Regions from separate parts of the Kitasatospora sp. NPDC091207 genome, predicted to be linked through region 1. Evidence: riboswitches for the same ligand, from Rfam matches in the RefSeq annotation. Region 1 holds a riboswitch; each other region holds the start of a gene.

Region 1 (6,254 bases):
CGATCATGTCCCCATGGCTCTCGGAACCCCCAGCACAAGGACTGATCGGGCACTCTCCATCCGCGAACTCCTGGCAACGGGGGAACGCTCGTACTCCTTCGAGTTCATGCCACCCCGAAGCGCGCAGGCGGAAGCGGGACTGTGGAACGCGATCCGCAGGTTGGAGGTACTTCCTCGGTCACTATGCTGACCAGGGAGTTCGCAACGTCCTCGCGCTGCGCGGCGATCCGCCCGGCGATCCGCTCGGCGCGTGGGCGCGCCACCCGGACGGCGTGGAGTACGCGGCGGAACTCGTCCGGCTGATCAAGGAGTCGGGGGACTTCTGCGTCGGGGTGGCCGCCTTCCCGGAGCTGCACCCCCGGTCGCCCGACTGGGACAGCGAGATCCGGCACTTCGTGGAGAAATGCCGGGCGGGGGCCGACTACGCGATCACCCAGATGTTCTTCGACGTGGACGACTATCTGCGCCTTCGGAACCGGGTGGAGAAATCAGGATGCGACATCCCGATCATCCCGGAGATCATGCCGATCACCACGACGCGGTCCCTCGACCGTATTCCGGCGCTCAGTACCGCGGTCATTCCGAAGACATTCTCCGACCGCATGAGAGCCGCCCGGGACCGCCCTGACGAGGTCCGCGCCATCGGCATCGACCACGCCACGGAAATGTGCCGGCGACTGATTTCCGAGGAAACCCCGGACTGCATTTCATGACCATGAACTTCTCCACGGTCACGACGGAGATCTACCAGAACCTGGGCCTCGACGGCCGGGGGTGAACGGTGACCGTCCCGTGGAGCGCGGGACGGTCACCGCACCGGCGGCGCCCGGCCCGCACGTGACGTTCTGCCCCGGACGGTGCCGGGGCGGGTGGTCGCGAGGTCGCACCCGCCCCGGCAGGACGACGTCAGCCGGCCAGCTCCCCCCGGACCGCGCGGGCCGCGGCGACCAGGTTCTCCAGGGAGGCGCGGGTCTCGGTCCAGCCGCGGGTCTTCAGACCGCAGTCGGGGTTGACCCAGAGCCGCTCCGCCGGAATCGCGGCCAGGCCGGCCCGCAGCAGCGAGGCGGCCTCCCCGGCGCTCGGCACCCGGGGCGAGTGGATGTCGTAGACACCCGGGCCGACCTCGCGCGGGTAGCCGGCCTCGGCGAGCTCGTGGGCGACCTCCATGTGCGAACGGGCCGCCTCCAGGGAGATCACGTCGGCGTCGAGCTCGTCGATCGCGGTCATGATCGCGCCGAACTCGGCGTAGCACATGTGGGTGTGGATCTGGGTGTCGGCACGGACCCCGGAGGTGGAGAGCCGGAACGACCCGGTGGCCCACTCCAGGTAGCCGGGGCGGTCGGCCGCCCGCAGCGGCAGGGTCTCGCGCAGCGCGGGCTCGTCGACCTGGATGACGGCCGCGCCGGCCGTCTCCAGGTCGGTCACCTCGTCGCGCAGGGCGAGCGCGACCTGCCGGGCGGTGTCGCCGGTCGGCTGGTCGTCCCGGACGAAGGACCAGGCGAGCATGGTCACCGGGCCGGTGAGCATGCCCTTGACCGGACGGTCCGTCAGGTCCGCCGCGTAGCGGTACCAGTCGACGGTCATCGGGTGCGGGCGGGAGATGTCGCCGGCCAGCACCGGCGGGCGGACGTAGCGGGTGCCGTAGGACTGCACCCAGCCCTGCTGGGTGGCCAGGTAGCCGGTCAGCTGCTCGGCGAAGTACTGGACCATGTCGTTGCGCTCGGGCTCGCCGTGGACCAGGACGTCGATGCCGGCCTTCTCCTGGTAGGCGATCACCTCGCGGACCTCGGCCCGCATCCGGTCCTGGTAGGCGCCGTCGTCGATGCGGCCGGCCCGCAGGTCGGCGCGGGCCGTGCGCAGTTCGGTGGTCTGCGGGAAGGAGCCGATGGTGGTGGTCGGCAGCAGCGGCAGGTTCAGGCGGGTCCGCTGCGCCTCGGCGCGCTCGGGGTAGGCCTGGGCGCGGTGGGCGTCCGCGGGGGTGGTGGCGGCGACGCGGGCCCGGACGGCCGGGTCGTGGGTCAGCGCGGAGGCGGCACGGGAGGCCAGGTCGGCGCGGTTGGCGGCCAGTTGGGCCGCGATGGTGTCGACTCCGTCGCGCAGGCCGCGGGCGAGGATGGTGATCTCCTCGGTCTTCTGGCGGGCGAAGGCGAGCCAGCGGGCGACCTGCGGGTCGAGGTCGCGTTCGGCGTCGGCGTCGAGCGGGACGTGCAGGAGGGAGGAGGACGGCGCGACGTCGACCCGGTCGGCCAGCCCGAGCAGGGTACCGAGGGTGGCGAGGGACTTCTCCAGGTTGTTGATCCAGATGTTGCGGCCGTCCACCACGCCCGCGACCAGGCGCTTGCCGGGCAGGCCGCCGACGGCGGCAAGGTCGTCGAGGTTGGCGGCGCCCGGGCCGGTGAAGTCCAGGCCGATGCCCTCGATCGGGGCCTTGGCCAGGACGGGGAGGGCCTCGCCGAGGCGGTCGAAGTACGTCGCGGCCAGGATGCTCGGCCGGTCGGTGAGCGCGCCGAGTTCGCGGTAGACGCGGGCGGCGGCGTTCAGCTCGGCCGGGGTGCGGTCCTGGACCAGGGCCGGTTCGTCGAGCTGGACCCACTCGGCGCCCGCGGCGCGCAGGTCGGCGAGGAGTTCGGCGTAGACGGGCAGCAGCCGGTCCAGCAGGGTGACCGGCTGGAAGTCGGCGGCCACGCCGGGAGCGGGCTTGGCGAGCAGCAGGTACGTCAGCGGGCCGACCAGCACCGGCCGGGCCCGGTGGCCGAGGCCGAGGGCCTCCCGCAGTTCGGCGACCGGCTTCGCGGAGTTCGCGACGAAGACCGTGTCCGGGCCCAACTCGGGTACCAGGTAGTGGTAGTTGGTGTCGAACCACTTGGTCATCTCCAGCGGCGCGACATCCTGCGTGCCGCGGGCCATGGCGAAGTAGCCGTCCAGCGGGTCGGCCTCGACGGCGGCGCGGTGGCGCGGCGGGATCGCGCCGACCGCGACCGTGGTGTCCAGGACGTGGTCGTAGAGCGAGAAGTCGCCGGTGGGGACTTCGGTGACGCCCGCCCCGGTCAGCCGGCGCCAGTTGTCACGGCGCAGTCCGGCGGCGGTGGCGTGCAGGGCGGCGGCGTCGACACGGCCGGCCCAGTACCCCTCGACGGCCTTCTTCAGCTCCCGGTTCGGGCCCTGCCTCGGGTAGCCGTACACGGTGGCCTGCGGGGTGGTGGAACTCGATGACACGGAACTCTCCTTCGCGAGTCGCGCTGCGATCCCGGGAGAGCACGACGGCGTGGAGGTACGACAGTGGGGGCACGGCACCAGGATGGGCCCGCCCGCTCCGCCGACCCGCCCTCGAGGTCACCGAGATCACCGCGTGCGGGGTGCACGCGGACAGTGGCAGGTCTTCGGACTCGCGGGCACATCCACCTGTCGAACCAGGCGGACCCCTACTGGCCGTCGCTTCCCGGACCCCGCTGGGGCCCAGTGCATGTGACGGCGGTCGTTCCCACTCACCGCTGCGGGGCAGTCCCGGATTCCCACCGGGTTCCCTCTTACGACGCCATGGCTGGAGGACACGGCGAACCTACTGCGAGGCCCAGCCTAGGCCCAGCGAGGCGCGCCTGTCGCCGCTTGTCCGGATACCGGATGGCCACGTGGACCGTTTCCGGCCACGCAAGCGCCCCGGCGCGCTCCGGCGCGGCCGGGCCGATGGCCTCGGCGGTGAAGGGCCCGGCTCCACCGGCGTCGGCGGCCTTGCCCCGCCGCAGCCGGACCGCCACGATCACCAGGCAGGCCGTCGGCGTGTTGAAGGTGGCGAGGACGGGTGCAGGGCGCCTTGAAGCGTCCGACCTCGGCACCCTGCTTCGCACGACCGTAGACGCGCCGGTGGGTGGGGTCGATGTCGACGAACGCGACCTTGTCCGCGCCCGGCAGCAGTGGCGTCGTCCGGGCCAGTCGGGCAAGGAAGTGCCTGTGCACCGCGTGGAGTTGCCGGTTGTGGCCGTGCGTGAAGGCGCGCAGGGAGGTACCCAGCGTCGAAGGTGCGCGCTCCCCGCCGAACAGCAGGCCCAACGCGCCGTGCCGCAACCGGTCGGTGTCGTCGATGGGGGCATCTCCGCTTTCATGTCCGGGCCCTGGACCGGCCATTGACCGGTGGATTCGGACTCAGGTCGCGGTTGCTCGTCATCCCTGTGACCCCGGGGGGGGTGAGCTGCCGGGCTGTCGAGCATGGCCACGAACTGGTCGACTCGCGTCGGCCAGGAGGGGGAGCCCCACCAGTCCTCGACACAACGGTTGCGCCACGCACTGTCGGTGCTGTCGATCGCGAGAACATCCAGCAGCGCGTTGAGGTCGGCGGGATCGATCCCCGCCCTCGCTTGAAGCATCTCCTCGACGGCTCCTTCGGTCGGCGTCGGTGGCCAGGAGCACGGTCCTGGCCGGGGGCGGTTCCCGGAGCCTGCTCCCGGGTGCGGTCTCGTCCTGGGTGCGGACGAACTCCCCTGCCCTCGAATGGTCCTCTTGATCAAGGCCGGGAATCACCGGCGCCATTCATCGGAGGGTTCCTTTCGTGTACGAGCATGCACCGCACAGCCGCTTTTTGAACCGGCATCGGGTGGTGGCGGTCGTGACCGCCGTGGCAGCCGGGGTCATGGCGGCCGGAGCACTGGCACCGACCGCGGCGTTCGCGGGCGGCAGGCCGGACAGTGTCCAGTCGAGCCTGAACGCGCTGGTGAAGGACGACGGCCTGCCCGCCGCGCTGGCCGCCGTCAAGGGCCGTGACGGCCGCACCCGCAACTACACGGCCGGCGTCGGCAATCTCGCCACCGGGGCCAAGGTGCCCGTGGACGGGCAGGTACGGATCGGCAGCAACACCAAGACCTTCACCGCCGTCGTCGTGCTCCAGCTCGTCGCCGAAGGAAAGGTGGGCCTGGACTCCCCCGTTGAGACCTACCTGCCGGGTCTCCTGCGCGGTGACGGTATCGACGGGCGCCACATCACCGTCCGTCAGCTGCTGCAGCACACCAGCGGCCTGCCCGAGTACGTGGACAAGGACTCGATCCTCACCAGTCCGACGCGGTACTACGAACCGCGTGAACTCCTTGACGTGGCCCTCGCCCAGAAGGCCCACTTCGCCCCGGGCACGCGGTGGGAGTACAACAACACCAACTACCTGCTGGCGGGCCTGATCATCCAGAAGGTCACCGGGCGGCCGATCGGTGAGGAGATCAACCGGCGCATCGTCGACCGCATCGGCCTGCGCCACACCTACTTCCCCTCCCCGGGGGACATGAGCATCCACGAGGACCACCCCAAGGGCTACAACCGGGACGCCGACGGCTCGCTCCGCGACTACACCGAACTGGACCCGTCCTGGGGCTGGGCGGCAGGCGCAGTCGTCTCCACCAACAGCGACATCACCCGCTTCTACACCGCGCTCCTCGGCGGCCGTCTCCTGCCCGCGGCGCAGCTCGCCCAGATGCGCACCACGGTCTCTGCCGACGAGGTAGGTCCGGGCGCCCGCTACGGGCTGGGCCTGGTGAGCCGGCCGCTGTCGTGCGGTGGCCTGTACTGGGGCCACGGCGGGACCATTCCGGGCTACGACACCGCCGGGGGTGCCACCGATGACGGCCGCGCCGTCAGCATCGCCGTGACCATGATCCCGAGTGGCGCGGCCGGGCAGCACGTGGAGGCCACGGTGGACTCGGCCATGTGCCGCTGACCTTCCCCGATCCGGCCTGAGCGTCCGCACCGGTACGACCAGCGGGTTCTGCGCGCACCTGCGGGCAGAACCCGCGCGCCCCCCAATTCCACTCTCCAGCAGAGGAGTTCCTCCGTGAACGAGCACGTACAGCCCGCCCGGGCCCACCGCCGCCGCCGTGGTCGGCGCGGGGTGGTGGCGGTCGTGGCCTCCGTGGCCGTCGGCGTCGTGGCGGCCGGAGCACTGGCACCGACCGCGGCGTTCGCGGGCGGCAGGCCGGACAGTGTCCAGTCGAGCCTGAACGCGCTGGTGGAGGACGACGGCCTGCCCGCCGCGCTGGCCGCCGTCAAGGGCCGTGACGGCCTCACCCGCAACTACACGGCCGGCGTCGGCAATCTCGCCACCGGGGCCAAGGTGCCCGTGGACGGGCAGATACGCGCCGGCAGCAACACCAAGACCTTCACCGCCGTCGTCGTGCTCCAGCTCGTCGCCGAAGGAATGGTCGGCCTCGACGCGCCCGTCGACACCTATCTCCCCGGCCTGCTGCGCGGCGACAGCATCGACGGACGCCACATCACCG
Region 2 (6,254 bases), on a different contig from region 1:
CCGCGCGGGCCACGCCCGGGTCGGGGTGGACGCTGGAGACGGCGGTCAGCACCGAGGCCGCCCGGGGGTGGCCGGACTGCCGGGCCCGGGCGAACAGCCGGACCGGGTCACCGGCCGAGGCGCCCTCGACGTGGCCCACCAGCAGCTCGGTCTCGCCGTGGTCGAGCACGGCGGCCGCGGTGTCCACCCAGAGCCAGGCGGCGTCCTCCGCGCCCAGCACATCGGCGGGGGCGACGCCCTCGTCCGACTGCTCGGCCAGCCAGAGCAGCGCGTACGGGCGCAGCACCGGCGCGTCCACGGCGGCCCGGACGGCCTGCTCCGCGGTGGAGCCGGCCACTCGCAGCGCCTCGAAGGCGAGGCCGCGGACCAGGGCGTCGTCACCCTGGGCGGCGTCCAGCAGTTCGGCCACCGCCCGGTCGGCCGGCCGGGCCGCGACCCAGGCGCGGAACTCGGCGCGGGCCGGGCCCGGCGAGTAGTCGGCGCAGGCGTTGAGCAGCTCGAAGGCGCTCTGCTCGATGTGTCCGGCGGCCGTCTGGGCGACGGTGCAGATCTCCTCCAGCTTGGCCCGCACCGCCCAGTGCCCGAGCGGCGAGAGCTCGGCGGCGTCGTCCTTGCGGACCACCGCTCCGACGGCGGCCAGGCCGTCCAGCATCCAGTCCAGGACGGCGGCCACGTCGGCGGGCGCGGCCGGGGTGTCGATCTGGGGCTCGCGGCAGGTGCCACGGACGGCCGAGACCGCGGAGGCGGCGTGCGGCACGGGCGAGAGGCCCAGCGCGCCGTCGCCGCCGCCGACCCGGCGCTCGTCCAGGCCCCGGCGCAGCAGCTCCAGCAGCTCGCTGTCGGCGACCGGGCCGGCCACCAGGTGCAGGAAGGAGAGCAGCTGGGGTGCCTGGTCGACGGCCTGCCCGGCGAGCACCGCGAAGACGCCGCGCAGGGCGGCGGGCGGCACCGGGGCGAGCAGCGTCCAGGCGTCGAACAGGGCCGACCAGCCGCGGACCACGGCCTCGTCGTCGTGCTCCCAGGCGTGCAGGCGCCAGCCGGGGGCGGCGCCGCCGTCCCGGGCCTCGACCAGGCCGACCAGCAGGGCCTGGCCCCAGGCCTTGGTGGCGGCGCCCACCGTCATGGCGAGGGCGCGGCCGGCGTCGCGGGCGTCCTCGGGGAGCAGCTCGCCGCGCTTGTCGACCTCGGCGAGTTCACCGGCCCAACGGGCGATGCGGACGGCGTCGATCAACATCCGACGGGCCAGCGGGGCCAGCTCGGCGGGAGCGGGGAAGCCGTCCGGCACCGGGACCCGGCCACGGCCGGGGGCTGGTGCGGGGCCTCGTCGGCGGGGTACGCCGGAGCCGCCCGGCCTGGCGCCGGCGGGGCGGTGGGCAGTTCCGGGGAGACGGGTCACCGTCGCACCGGAGCCGATCGTCGGCGGGAGCTGGGCATCACGGTCGCGCGGATTCCGAGACGTCACGTCGAGCAGTCTTCCCCTTGTACCGGCCTTCTGTCACATCCGATCGGCCCCGACTACCGGGAGGCGGTCGCGGTGGGTCGACAAGATCGGGCAACAGAGGCCAAACCGCCTGGCCGGATCTGTCTGACACGGACACGCCAGCTCGGGGGCGGTGTGGTGGACGGGGCGGCAGAAGAGGACCGGCAGGGGGCTCCGGCCCCGTCCGGCGCCGCCCGGGAGCGGAGCCGCGGGGGCCCGGAGCCGCGAGGTTCAGAGCGGCGGGGCCCGGAGCGGCCGGCCTCGGAGCGGCGCGGCTCAGAGCAACGGGGTGAGCCAACGCCGGAGGTGCTCCTCGTAGCGGTCGGGGTCGGCGTTCCAGAGGCCCGCGTGCTCCCCGCCGGGCACGGCCTGGAGGCCGACCACGTCGGAGCGGCGGTCGGCCAGCCGGGCGGCGGCCCGCCAGGGGGCCAGCGTGTCGTCGGGCCCTTGCAGGAGGAGGGTGGGCACCCGCAGGTCGGTCCCGTCCGCGAGGCGCGCGAAGTCGGCCAGATCCACACCGGCGCGACCCTCGGCGGCGAGCGCGCCCAGCTCGGCGGCGGCGCCCCGGTAGCCGGCCCGGGCCGCGCCCCGGCGGGCGGAGGCCGACCAGTCGAGCACCGGGGAGTCCAGCACCAGGCCGCTGATCGCGGACGCCCAGGCGGAGCGGGCCGCGGTCTGCAGCACCATGGTCGCGCCGAGCGACCAGCCGTACAGGACGACCCGCCCGGCGCCGCTGTCGAGGGCCAGCCGCAGGGCCGCCTCGATGTCCCGCCACTCGGTCTCGCCGAAGTGGCCGAGGCCGTCCGGGGAGGCGGGCGCGCCCTCGTCGCCGCGATAGGTGACGGCGAGGACGGGCAGGCCGAACCGCTGCAGCACGGGGATCACCGGGAGGGTCTGCTGCCGGTCGGCGCCGGGGCCGTGCACCAGGATCACCCAGGTGCCGCGCTTGCCGTCGAGCCGCCAGGCGGGCAGCGCGCCCAGCTCGCCCTCGACGGCGGTCTCGGTGAACGGCAGGCCGAGCGCGGAGGTCGGATCGCCGACGTGGACCCGGGGCGTGAAGCGGACCGCGGTGCCGGGTGCCAGGGTGCCCCGGTCGGCGCGGACCAGTCGCCGGGTGACGCCCCGCTCGTCGGCGTGCAGGACCTCGTCGACCACCGCGTGCCCGCCGTCGGCCCATTCGACGGCCCAGCGGCCGGGGCGGGCGCTCTCGGCGGTGCGGGTGAAGGTGGCCCGACCGGCGCCCAGGGCCAGCACCACCACGGGGCCGGCGGCCCGCTCACGGGCGGCCGCCGGGTTGACCATCCGCTCGGACGCCCTCCGGCCGATCAGCAGGACGGCGGCCCCGGTGCCGACGGCGGCGGCCGCCACTACGGCTGCGGTTCCCCAACGCATATCGCTCCCCGCTCGTTCGTCGCGGACTGGGCAGTGTGCCCACCAGTCCACTCGCGGGGACGGCGCCCGGCCACCGGACACGGCCGTCCGGGTCACGCCGGGCCAGGGTTCGCGGCACGGCTCGCGGCACGGCGCGGCTCGCGGCACGGCGCGGCTCGCGGCACGGCAGGGAGAGAGCGGAGCGGACCGCGGCCGGTCAGACCGGGATCCCGGTCTCCAGCCGCCCCAGCAGCTCCCAGAACCGCTCGCCCAGCGGCCGGGCCACCGGCGCCGCGGCGGGGCCCGCCGCCGGGGCCGGGGAGCCCCAGCTGCCGGCGCCCCAGTGGGAGGCGACCTGGTACTCGCTCTGCAGCGCCGTCAGCACGGCGACGAGGTCGTCCTCGTGCACCGGCACGATCCGGCCGATCGCCCGGACGTGCGCCTGCCAGCGGCCGTCCACGCCCTGCCGCAGCCGCCGGTCCAGCTCGTCCGCCCGGCCCGTCACCGCGACCAGCTCGCGCAGCGTCAGGCCGAGCACCTGGGCCAGCGCGTACGTCTGCTCCTGCCCACCGTCCCACTGGCCGGTCGCCTCCGCCCGCTGGTACTGCCGCAGGTCGATGCCGATCCGGCGGGCCGCGCTCTCCTGGTTGAGCTCCCGGGCGACCCGGAAGTCCCGCAGCCGGGCCGGGCGGACGCCCATCAGCTGGGCCGGCGGGCACCAGAGCGCCCGGGCCAGCGCGACGAACTCCTCCTCGGCGGGGCGCAGCTCACCGCTCTCCCAGCCGAGCAGGTGGGCGGGCAGCAGCCGGACACCGTGCGCGGCCATGCCCTCGACCACCTGTTCGGGGGTCAGGCCGAGTCCGGCGCGGTGCGCGCGGGCGGCCGCGGGCGAGAAGGGCACCGGAGGCACGGCGGGTGGCTGTCTGCGTCGCATGGGACCCGACGGTAGGGGGTGGTCCGGCCGCCCCCCAGCCGCCGAACACACGAAGCGGGCCTGGAGGGTTCTCCAGGCGACTGGACGATCGCACAGGCTGTCATGCCCCTGCGGGGGGTGGTGATCAGAGATAGCGACGGGGCCGGGAAACCCCCGGGCGCTGTGACCAACCCCTCCGTGACCTTGGTTGACGCACGGTTCGGCCGCGTGATGGGATCCTTCAGCCAAACGGAGGCATGCAGAGGAAGCCGGTGCGAGTCCGGCGCGGTCCCGCCACTGTCACCGGGGAGCACACTCGGAGCCCCTCCTCGCCCCACGCGGCGCCGGAGGGGTCCATCGCGGCGGGCCGTCAGAAGCAGCCGGAAGGCCCGGGGGTGCGTTCGACCCGGAAGCCAGGAGACTCTCGCCCCCGGTTCGTCGATCCAGGGCGCGGACCCTGAGTGAGGACACGCACGCGATGCAGGCTGCCCCGACCTTCCGAGCCCTCTGCTGTCCACCGTGCGCCCGCTGACCCGCGCCGCCGCCTTCGCGCTGGGCGCCGTGGCCGGGTACCTCGCCGACGCCCGCTTCGCCGATCCGCGGCGCGGCCACCCGGTGGCCGTCTTCGGCAGTGCGGCCGGCCGGCTGGAGCGGCGGATCTGGCGCGACGACCGCGCGGTCGGCACCGCCTTCACCGCGCTCTGCGTGGGTGCCGTCGCCGCCGGCGCGGTGGCCGCCGACCGCACCCTGGGCCGCCGACCGCTCGGGCGGGCCGCGCTGGCCGCCGCCGCGACCTGGACGGTGCTCGGCGGCACCTCGCTCACCCGCGAGGCCCGCACGATCGGGCGCTCGCTCGCCGCGCACGACCTCGCGGCGGCGCGCGGGCGGCTGCCGCACCTGTGCGGACGCGACCCGAGCGCCCTCGACGAGCGGCAGATCGCCCGCGCGGTGGTCGAGTCGGTCGCCGAGAACACCGCCGACGCCGTGGTCAACGCGCTCGTCTGGGGCGCCCTCGCGGGCACGCCCGGGCTGCTGGCGTTCCGCGCGGTCAACACCCTCGACGCGATGGTCGGCCACCGCTCGCCGCGCCACGCCCGGTTCGGCTGGGCCTCGGCGCGGCTGGACGACGTGGCGGGCTGGCCGGGCGCCCGGCTGACCGCGCTGCTGGCGGTCGCCGCCGCGCCCGAGCCCCGGACGGCCTGGCGGGTCTGGCGCCGGGACGGCTCCGCCCACCCCAGCCCCAACGCCGGCCAGGCCGAATCGGCCTTCGCCGGCGCCCTCGGCGTGCGCCTCGGCGGCACCCTGCGGTACGGCAGCCGGGTGGAGCACCGGCCGGTGCTGGGCGGCGAGCTGCGGCCGGTGACGGTGGACGACATCGAGCGCGCCTGCCGGCTCTCCCGCCGGGTGGGACTGCTCGCACTGGGTACGACCGTCGCCGGGCACGCCGTCGTGCGGGCACTCGGGGCGGGGACGAGAAGGGGGAGCGCATGAGCAACGCACTGCTGGTCGCCGGGACGACCTCGGACGCCGGGAAGAGCGTGGTCACCGCGGGCATCTGCCGCTGGCTGGCCCGTCAGGGCATCGCCGTGGCGCCGTTCAAGGCGCAGAACATGTCCTTGAACTCCTTCGTCACCGCCGACGGCGCGGAGATCGGCCGCGCCCAGGCGATGCAGGCCCAGGCGGCCCGGGTGGAGCCCGAGGCGGCGATGAACCCGGTGCTGCTGAAGCCCGGCGCGGACGGCCGCAGCCAGGTGGTGCTGCTCGGCCGGGCGGTCGCCGAGGTCGGCGCGCTGGACTACCGCGAGCGCAAGCCCGTCCTGCTGGAACGGGCCCTGGAGTGCCTGGCCGACCTGCGCCGCCGCTACGACGTGGTGGTCTGCGAGGGCGCCGGGTCGCCCGCCGAGATCAATCTGCGCGACCGGGACATCGCCAACATGGGCCTGGCCACCGCCGCCGCGCTGCCGGTCGTGGTGGTCGGCGACATCGACCGCGGCGGCGTGTTCGCGGCGATGTACGGGACGCTGGCGCTGCTGTCGCGGGAGGACCAGCGGCATGTCGCGGGCTGGTTCGTCAACAAGTTCCGCGGCGACGCGCGGCTGCTGGCGCCCGGGCTGGAGATGCTGCGCGAGCTGACCGGCCGTCCGGTGCTGGGCACCCTGCCGATGCTGTCCGGGCTCTGGCTGGACGCCGAGGACTCGCTGGACCTGACCACCGTGGTGGACCGCACCGAGGGCCGCGGACCGCTCGGCGCCGACGTGCTGCGGGTGGCCGTGGTGCGCTTCCCCCGGCTCTCCAACTTCACCGACGTGGACGCGCTGGCGCAGGAGCCCGGGGTGCTGGTCCGCTGGGCCACCCGGCCCGAGGAGCTGGCCGACGCCGACCTGGTGATCCTGCCCGGCACCCGGGCCACCGTGGCCGACCTGGCCTGGCTGCGCGAACGCGGCCTGGAGCCGGCCCTGCGGGCCCGGGCCGCGGCCGGGCTGCCGGTCC
Region 3 (6,254 bases), on a different contig from region 1:
CTCGACAACGTCGAACACGCCTCGGAGGTCAGGACGTTGCTCCCGACGGCCGGGCTGGTCGTGGTCACCGGTCGGGCGCGGCTGCCGGGTCTGGCGATGGTGGGCGCGACCCTGCTCGACGTCGAGCCGCTGCGGCCGGAGGCCGGCTCGGAGCTGGTCCGCAGCTGGCTGGGCCCGGGGCGCGGCACCGACGACCAGCTCCACGACCTGGTGCGGCTCTGCGGCGGACTGCCGCTGGCACTCCAGGCGGTCGGGTCCGAGCTGATCACCCGCAGCGGACTGCCGGTGGAGCGGGTGGTGACCGAACTGGCGGACGAGGCCGGCCGGCTGGCGGCGATCGAGCACCGGGAGGGCTCCGTGATCGAACCGTTCGAGGCCGTGTACGCGCACTTCCCCGCGCACACCCGCCGGCTCTACCACCTGCTGGGGCTGCACCCGGGCTGGCACCTCACGCCCGAGCTGGCCGAGGCCGCCGGTGTCGAGCGGGCCGGCGAGGCCCTGGGCGAGCTGGTGCGGGCCCATCTGCTGCGCCCGGTGGTGGACGAGACCGCGGACCCGGCGGAGCGGTACCGCACCCATGACCTGGTGCGGTTGCACGCCCGGCGGCACGCGCGGGCCGACCCCGGGCGGGAGGAGCTGCTGCGGCGGATCGTGGCCCACTACCGGGGCCGGGCGGCGGCGGCCGACCGGGCGCTCGGTGACCGGATGCGGCTGCAGGAGCCCCCGGAGCCGTCGGTGCCCGGCTTCGCCGACCCGGTCGGGGCGATGGCCTGGCTGCAGGTCGAGCGGGCCGATCTGCTGGCGGTCCTGACGGCGGCCGCCGAGCAGGGCTGGCACGGTGAGGTCTGGCGGCTCTGCGAGTCGCTCTGGCCGCTGTACCACGGCCGGAAGCACTACGGCGACTGGATCGCCTCCCATCTCCTGGGCGTCGAGGCGGCGCAGTGGGACAACCGCCCGGACGCCGGGATCCGAATGCGCAACCAGCTGGCCCGGGCCCACTACGAGCTGGGGCGGTACCCGGCGGCGGCCGAGCAACTGGCCGCCGCGGCCGAGCTGCTGCCGCTGGTGGACGACCCGCGACTGGCCGGTGTGCTGGTCGAGACCGAGGCACTGCTCTGCCTGGCCGACGGGCGGCCGGAGCGGGCGGTGGAGCTGTTCACCCGGGCCCGGGAGGCCAACGCGGGGGACCCGCACGGTGTGGTGGTGCAGAGCTACCAGCTGGGCCGGGCCCTGGTCGCGGCGGGTCGCGCGGAGGCGGCGCTGGCCGTCCTGGCCGAGGCGACCGACCTGGCCGAGCGGACGCGGGACCGCTCGATGCTGGTGAAGCTGCCGCTCGTCCAGGGGCGTGCGCACCGGGCGCTGGGGCAGCCGGCCGAAGCCGTGCGGCTGGTCACCTCGGCGGCGGACCGGGCCGCCGCGCGGGACGAGCTGGTCAAGGAGGCCGAGGCTCGCGAGCTGCTCGCCGAACTGGCGGAGGAACTGGGCGACCGGGCGCTGGCCGCGGGTGCGCGGGCCCGGCTGCGGGAGTTGCGCGGGCGGGCCGGCGTCCTCGGCGGGCGCGAGGCGTAGACGGGCCGCCGAGCGCCGTCACGGCCGGGCGGTGACGGGCCCGGTCCGGGGCCGCCGAGCGCCGTCACGGCCGGGCGGTGAACGTGACCCGGACGCGGCGCTCGCCCGTGCGGACGGTGAGCCCGCTCTGCGGCAGGGCCGCCGGGTCACCGCCGTGCTGGAGCCAGAGGGCCACGGCCGCGCCGAGCAGCAGCGGGTCGAGCAGAGGCTTCGGTGCCCCCCACGGCCGCTCGGCTCGGGCCTCCAGCAGCAGGCCGGCGGGCAGCCGCAGCAGGTGGCGGCTCTTGCCGAGGGCGGCCACCGCCAGGCCGAGCCCGGGGGAGCGGAAGGCATCGGCCAGCCAGCGTTCGGCGGGCAGTTCGGCCCGGACCTCGGTACGGGCCAGCACCTCGGCGACGTCGCGCAGTTCGAGCCGGTGCTCTTCGGCGGCGACCGCGTAGATGCCGCGGGCGGGCCCGTGGTCCGGCCCGACGGGGTAGCGCCGCAGGGCGACCTCGGTGCCCGAGACCGTCCCCTCGGCGTCGTACGCCGACGGGCCGCGGGTGGTGCCCGGCAGCAGGCGCGGTTCGGGGTAGGGCGGCAGACGGGGTTCGCCGGCCGGTTCGTCCAGCCGTGGCAGGTAGGAGTAGAGCAGCGGGCGCAGTAGGCGGGCCGACTGCCCGCGCGCGCCGAGCGAGCGGTCGGTGAGCGGTCGCAGGGCCGCCGGATCGTGTTCGGCCACGGCCTGTTCGAGCTGGGCCAGCAGATCGCCGTCCGGGTCGAGCGGCGGCGCGGCCTGGCCGAAGGCGTAGCTGGGGGAGCGCGGGTCGAGCTCGTCGGCGCCGGTGGCGACCAGCAGGGTGTGGCGTTCCAGCGCGGCGCCGTAGAAGGAGACCGAGCCGTGGTCGCCGATCAGGCAGTCGGCGGCGACCAGCGCGGCCTGCCAGCCCTGGTGCGGCGGGACGAGCCGGAGCCCGGAGCGTTCGGCGGCGGCGAGCAGGGCCCGCGGATCGTGCCGGGCCCAGATGTTGGGGTGCAGGACGACGGCCACCGTGTACTCGTCGGCGGGGAGCCGGTCGACCAGCCGCAGCGGCAGCCGGGGGTGGCGGCCGAACAGGGAGTGCTCGCTCCAGGTGGAGTTGACCACGACCAGCCGGCGGCCGTCCACGGCGCCGAGCGCGGCCCGGTAGCCGTCCCGGGCGTCGAGGCTGTTCAGCATCCGGTCGAAGCACGGGTCACCGACCACCCGTGCGCGCGGCAGGGCCTCGGGGCAGGAGATCCGCAGCCGGTCCAGCTGTTCCTCGTGCGAGAGGCCCAGGACCTCGACGAACACCCGCCCGCGGTGGGTCAGTTCGCGGCGGGAGAGGCCGGCGGGGGTGACGGTGTCCCCGGTGGACTGGGACACCAGGCGGTTGTAGCCGGCTCCGTGCGGCAGGACGATCAGCGGGGCGTCCAGCCGGCCCATCGAGGAGTGGACGGCACAGGCGACGGCGAGGTCGAAGCGGTGCCGGGTGGCCTCCCGCCAGTCCAGGAGGGTGAACCCGGGCAGGCCGCGCAGGAACGCGTCCAGTCCGGCGGTGAAGGCCGAGCCGGGGTTGACGGTGAGGTAGAAGCGGACGCTGTCGCGGTCGCGGAGCAGGGTGAGCGCGTCGAGGACGCGGGTGGCGGACGTGAGGGTGCGGACGACCGCGAGGACGCGTGCCTCGACCGGCCGGGTGTTCCAGCGGTCGTCGTCGGGCCAGGCCCGGCCCCGGGGCCTGCGGCGGATCAGCACGCGATGATCGTACTCATCCGGGCGTGCGCCGGGGCGGTGGCCGGACGGTGGGTCAGCCGGCCGCGGTGGTGGGCTCGTGGGGCCCGGCCACGGGGGCCGGTTCGTGGTGCCCGGGTGCGGCGGTGGGCTCGTGGTGCCCGGGCGAGCCGGCGGGCTCGTGGTGCTCGGGCGAGCCGGCCGGTTCGTGGTGCTCGGCGGCGGCGCACGCGTCCAGCAGGGGGCGCATCGCCTCGTCCAGAAGCCGGTAGCGCACCACCCGCCCGTCCTTGTCGCCGGTGACCACGCCCGCCGTGCGCAGCAGCCGCAGTGCCTGCGAGACGGCCGGGTCGCGCATCCCGGTGGCGACCGCCAGGTCGGTGACGGCGAGCGGGCCGGCCCGGTGCAGGGCGAGCAGCAGGGCGAGCCGCCCGGGGTCGGCGAGCAACGAGAACCGCTCGGCCCAGGACCGGACGTGCCCGGTGTCGCCGATCGCGGCGATGGCCTCGCAGACCCGGTGCCCGTCGATGGTGCGGTGGCCCGCGCGGTCGGCCGGTACGAGATGCATGCGGACATTCTCGCAGCCCCGGGGCTGTGATTCCGGACACCTGCGTAGGTGCGCAGCCTTGCAAGGGTGTGGCGGGGGACCCTACGGTGTTGCCCGCCGTGGTGTTCGGGAAGACCGGTGACGGACTCTCAGGAGTCCGGAGTCCGGAGCGGCCCTCGCCACTGTGATCGGGGGAGTCGTCCGTGCCCACGACGCCACTGGGTGCCTCGCGCACCCGGGAAGGCGGGCACGGGAGCCCCGTAAGCCAGGAGACCGGCCACGGCATCTCACGAACGACTTTCCACGAGGTGCTGGAGCGTGATCCCACGATGAACCTGCCCGAAACCGCCGCCCCCGCGGCGCCGTCCGCCTTGCCCGCCTTCCGCTGGAAGCGTGAGGACACCATCCGTACGGCCGGGTTGATGGGGGTGATCCTGGCCATGCACGTGGTGGCGTTCGGGACGCTCTTCTTCCTGGTGGCACCCGAGGGCTACGCGGTCGGTACGCAGGTCTTCGGGGTGGGCCTGGGGATCACCGCCTACACCCTCGGCATGCGGCACGCCTTCGACGCCGACCACATCGCGGTGATCGACAACACCACCCGCAAGCTGATGGCGGACGGCAAGCGGCCCGTCTCGGTGGGCTTCTGGTTCGCCCTCGGGCACTCCTCGATGGTGGTCCTGATGGCCGCCCTGGTGGCGGGCGGCGCCCAGCTGGCCAACACGCTGATGGACGACGAGTCCCCCACCCACCAGTGGCTGGGCGTGGTGGGCACCTCGGCGTCCGGTGCCTTCCTGTACCTGATCGGCGCGCTCAACCTGGCCGCCCTGTTCGGCATCCTGAAGGTGTTCCGGTCGATGCGCGAGGGCCGCTTCGACGAGGCGGAGCTGGAGGAGCACCTCAACGCGCGCGGCCTGCTGGCCCGGGTGCTGAACCGGGCGACCCGCTCGATCACCCGGCCCGGCCAGATGTTCCCGGTGGGGATGGTGCTCGGCCTCGGCTTCGACACCGCGACCGAGGTGACGCTGATGGTGATGGCCGGCTCCGGCGCGGCCTCCGGGCTGCCCTGGTACGCGATCGTCTGCCTGCCGCTGCTGTTCGCGGCGGGGATGAGCCTGTTCGACACGCTGGACGGGACGTTCATGAACTTCGCGTACCAGTGGGCGTTCTCCAATCCGGTGCGCAAGGTGTACTACAACCTGACCATCACTGGGCTGTCGATCGCGGTGGCCTTCATCATCGGCACCATCGAGCTGGTCGGGGTGCTGCACGAGAAGCTGGACCTCACCGACCCGGTGAGCGGCTGGATCGCCGACCTCTCGCTGGACAACGTCGGCTACGTCATCGTCGGGCTGTTCGTGGTGGTCTGGGCAGCGGCGATCGCCTACTGGCGGCTGGCCGGTGTCGAGCGGCGCTGGAGTCCGCGGTCCACGCTGCCCGCGGGTGACGTGCCCGCCCAGGGGGCGGCGGCCGAGGACGCCGCCGACCTCGCCACGTAGCCGGGCGTCCTCGACGCGCGAGGCGGCGCCCACCCGAGCGGATCGGGTGGGCGCCGCCTCCGGCTGTCCGCCGGATCAGCCGTGCCGCGTGCCGTAGCGCTGGTGGAAGCGCTCGACGCGGCCGGCGGTGTCCAGGACGCGGGACCGGCCGGTGTAGAAGGGGTGGCTCGCCGCGGAGATCTCGACGTCGACCACCGGACGGGTGGTGCCGTCCTCCCGGGTGATCGTCCGGTCGCCGGTCAGGGTGGAGCGGGTCAGGAAGGTCAGGCCGCCGGCCGTGTCGCGGAAGACGACCGGGCGGTAGGAGGGGTGGATGCCGGGCTTCATCAGCGGGGCTCCTCTCGGGTCGGAGGGTGGGGCGGGGGAGTCGGGGTGCGGGCCGGTGCGGGCCGGGGTCAGCGCTCCTCGCGGAAGTCGACGTGCCGGCGCGCGGCCGGGTCGAACTTGCGCAGCACCAGCCGGTCCGGGTCGTTGCGGCGGTTCTTGCGGGTCACGTACGTGAAGCCCGTTCCGGCCGTGGACCTGAGCCTCACGACGGGGCGCAGTTCGCTGCTGGCCATGGGTCCTCCTCCTGGTCCGGGCGGCCCGGCGGGGCCGCCCCGGCGCCCGGTCGAGGCCGGACACCGAAATGGAAGTCGTTTTCGTGTGGTCCAACGCGGCCGCCGCCCGGCCCATTCCCGGGCCGTCGGGCCCGGCTCGGCCGCGGGCCGTCGGAGGTACTGCCGTCGGCCGCGCGCGACCGCGCACACGCCGGGGCTCACGACGGCCGGGCCCGCTCCGACCGCCCGTCCGGGGAGGCCGCCCGGCCATGCCCGTCCGCCCGCCACCGGCCCGGCTGCCCGGTCCGGGGCCCGGTCGGATCCGCTCGGCGGGCGGATCGTGGTGCGGCTCCGTAGGCTCGACGCATGTC

Evidence for each region. Region 1 has a riboswitch for cobalamin ahead of metE (5-methyltetrahydropteroyltriglutamate--homocysteine S-methyltransferase). Riboswitches for the same ligand answer to the same signal wherever they lie in the genome.
Region 2: it holds a riboswitch for cobalamin, as region 1 does, so the genes downstream of both, ACIQTO_RS31820 (cobalamin biosynthesis protein) here and metE (5-methyltetrahydropteroyltriglutamate--homocysteine S-methyltransferase) in region 1, are expected to answer to the same signal.
Region 3: it holds a riboswitch for cobalamin, as region 1 does, so the genes downstream of both, ACIQTO_RS13450 (HoxN/HupN/NixA family nickel/cobalt transporter) here and metE (5-methyltetrahydropteroyltriglutamate--homocysteine S-methyltransferase) in region 1, are expected to answer to the same signal.

The regions. Positions count from the first base shown of each region.
Region 1 is NZ_JBIVVS010000011.1:144,245-150,498, reverse strand. Features, by position in the region: partial or broken gene ACIQTO_RS20165 (methylenetetrahydrofolate reductase) at 14-778, shown strand; gene metE (5-methyltetrahydropteroyltriglutamate--homocysteine S-methyltransferase) at 907-3,216, opposite strand; cobalamin riboswitch at 3,354-3,578, opposite strand; gene ACIQTO_RS20155 (hypothetical protein) at 3,622-4,125, shown strand; gene ACIQTO_RS20150 (serine hydrolase domain-containing protein) at 4,625-5,695, shown strand; gene ACIQTO_RS20145 (serine hydrolase domain-containing protein) at 5,810-6,254, shown strand, end outside.
Region 2 is NZ_JBIVVS010000027.1:32,464-38,717, reverse strand. Features, by position in the region: gene ACIQTO_RS31835 (hypothetical protein) at 1-1,285, opposite strand, end outside; gene ACIQTO_RS31830 (alpha/beta hydrolase family protein) at 1,757-2,872, opposite strand; gene ACIQTO_RS31825 (transcriptional regulator) at 3,069-3,785, opposite strand; cobalamin riboswitch at 4,026-4,188, shown strand; gene ACIQTO_RS31820 (cobalamin biosynthesis protein) at 4,284-5,255, shown strand; gene ACIQTO_RS31815 (cobyric acid synthase) at 5,252-6,254, shown strand, end outside.
Region 3 is NZ_JBIVVS010000006.1:76,117-82,370, reverse strand. Features, by position in the region: gene ACIQTO_RS13465 (hypothetical protein) at 1-1,569, shown strand, start outside; gene ACIQTO_RS13460 (hypothetical protein) at 1,634-3,322, opposite strand; partial or broken gene ACIQTO_RS13455 (ArsR/SmtB family transcription factor) at 3,525-3,866, opposite strand; cobalamin riboswitch at 3,949-4,142, shown strand; gene ACIQTO_RS13450 (HoxN/HupN/NixA family nickel/cobalt transporter) at 4,175-5,344, shown strand; gene ACIQTO_RS13445 (type B 50S ribosomal protein L31) at 5,420-5,671, opposite strand; gene rpmG (50S ribosomal protein L33) at 5,740-5,904, opposite strand; gene ACIQTO_RS13435 (M24 family metallopeptidase) at 6,250-6,254, shown strand, end outside.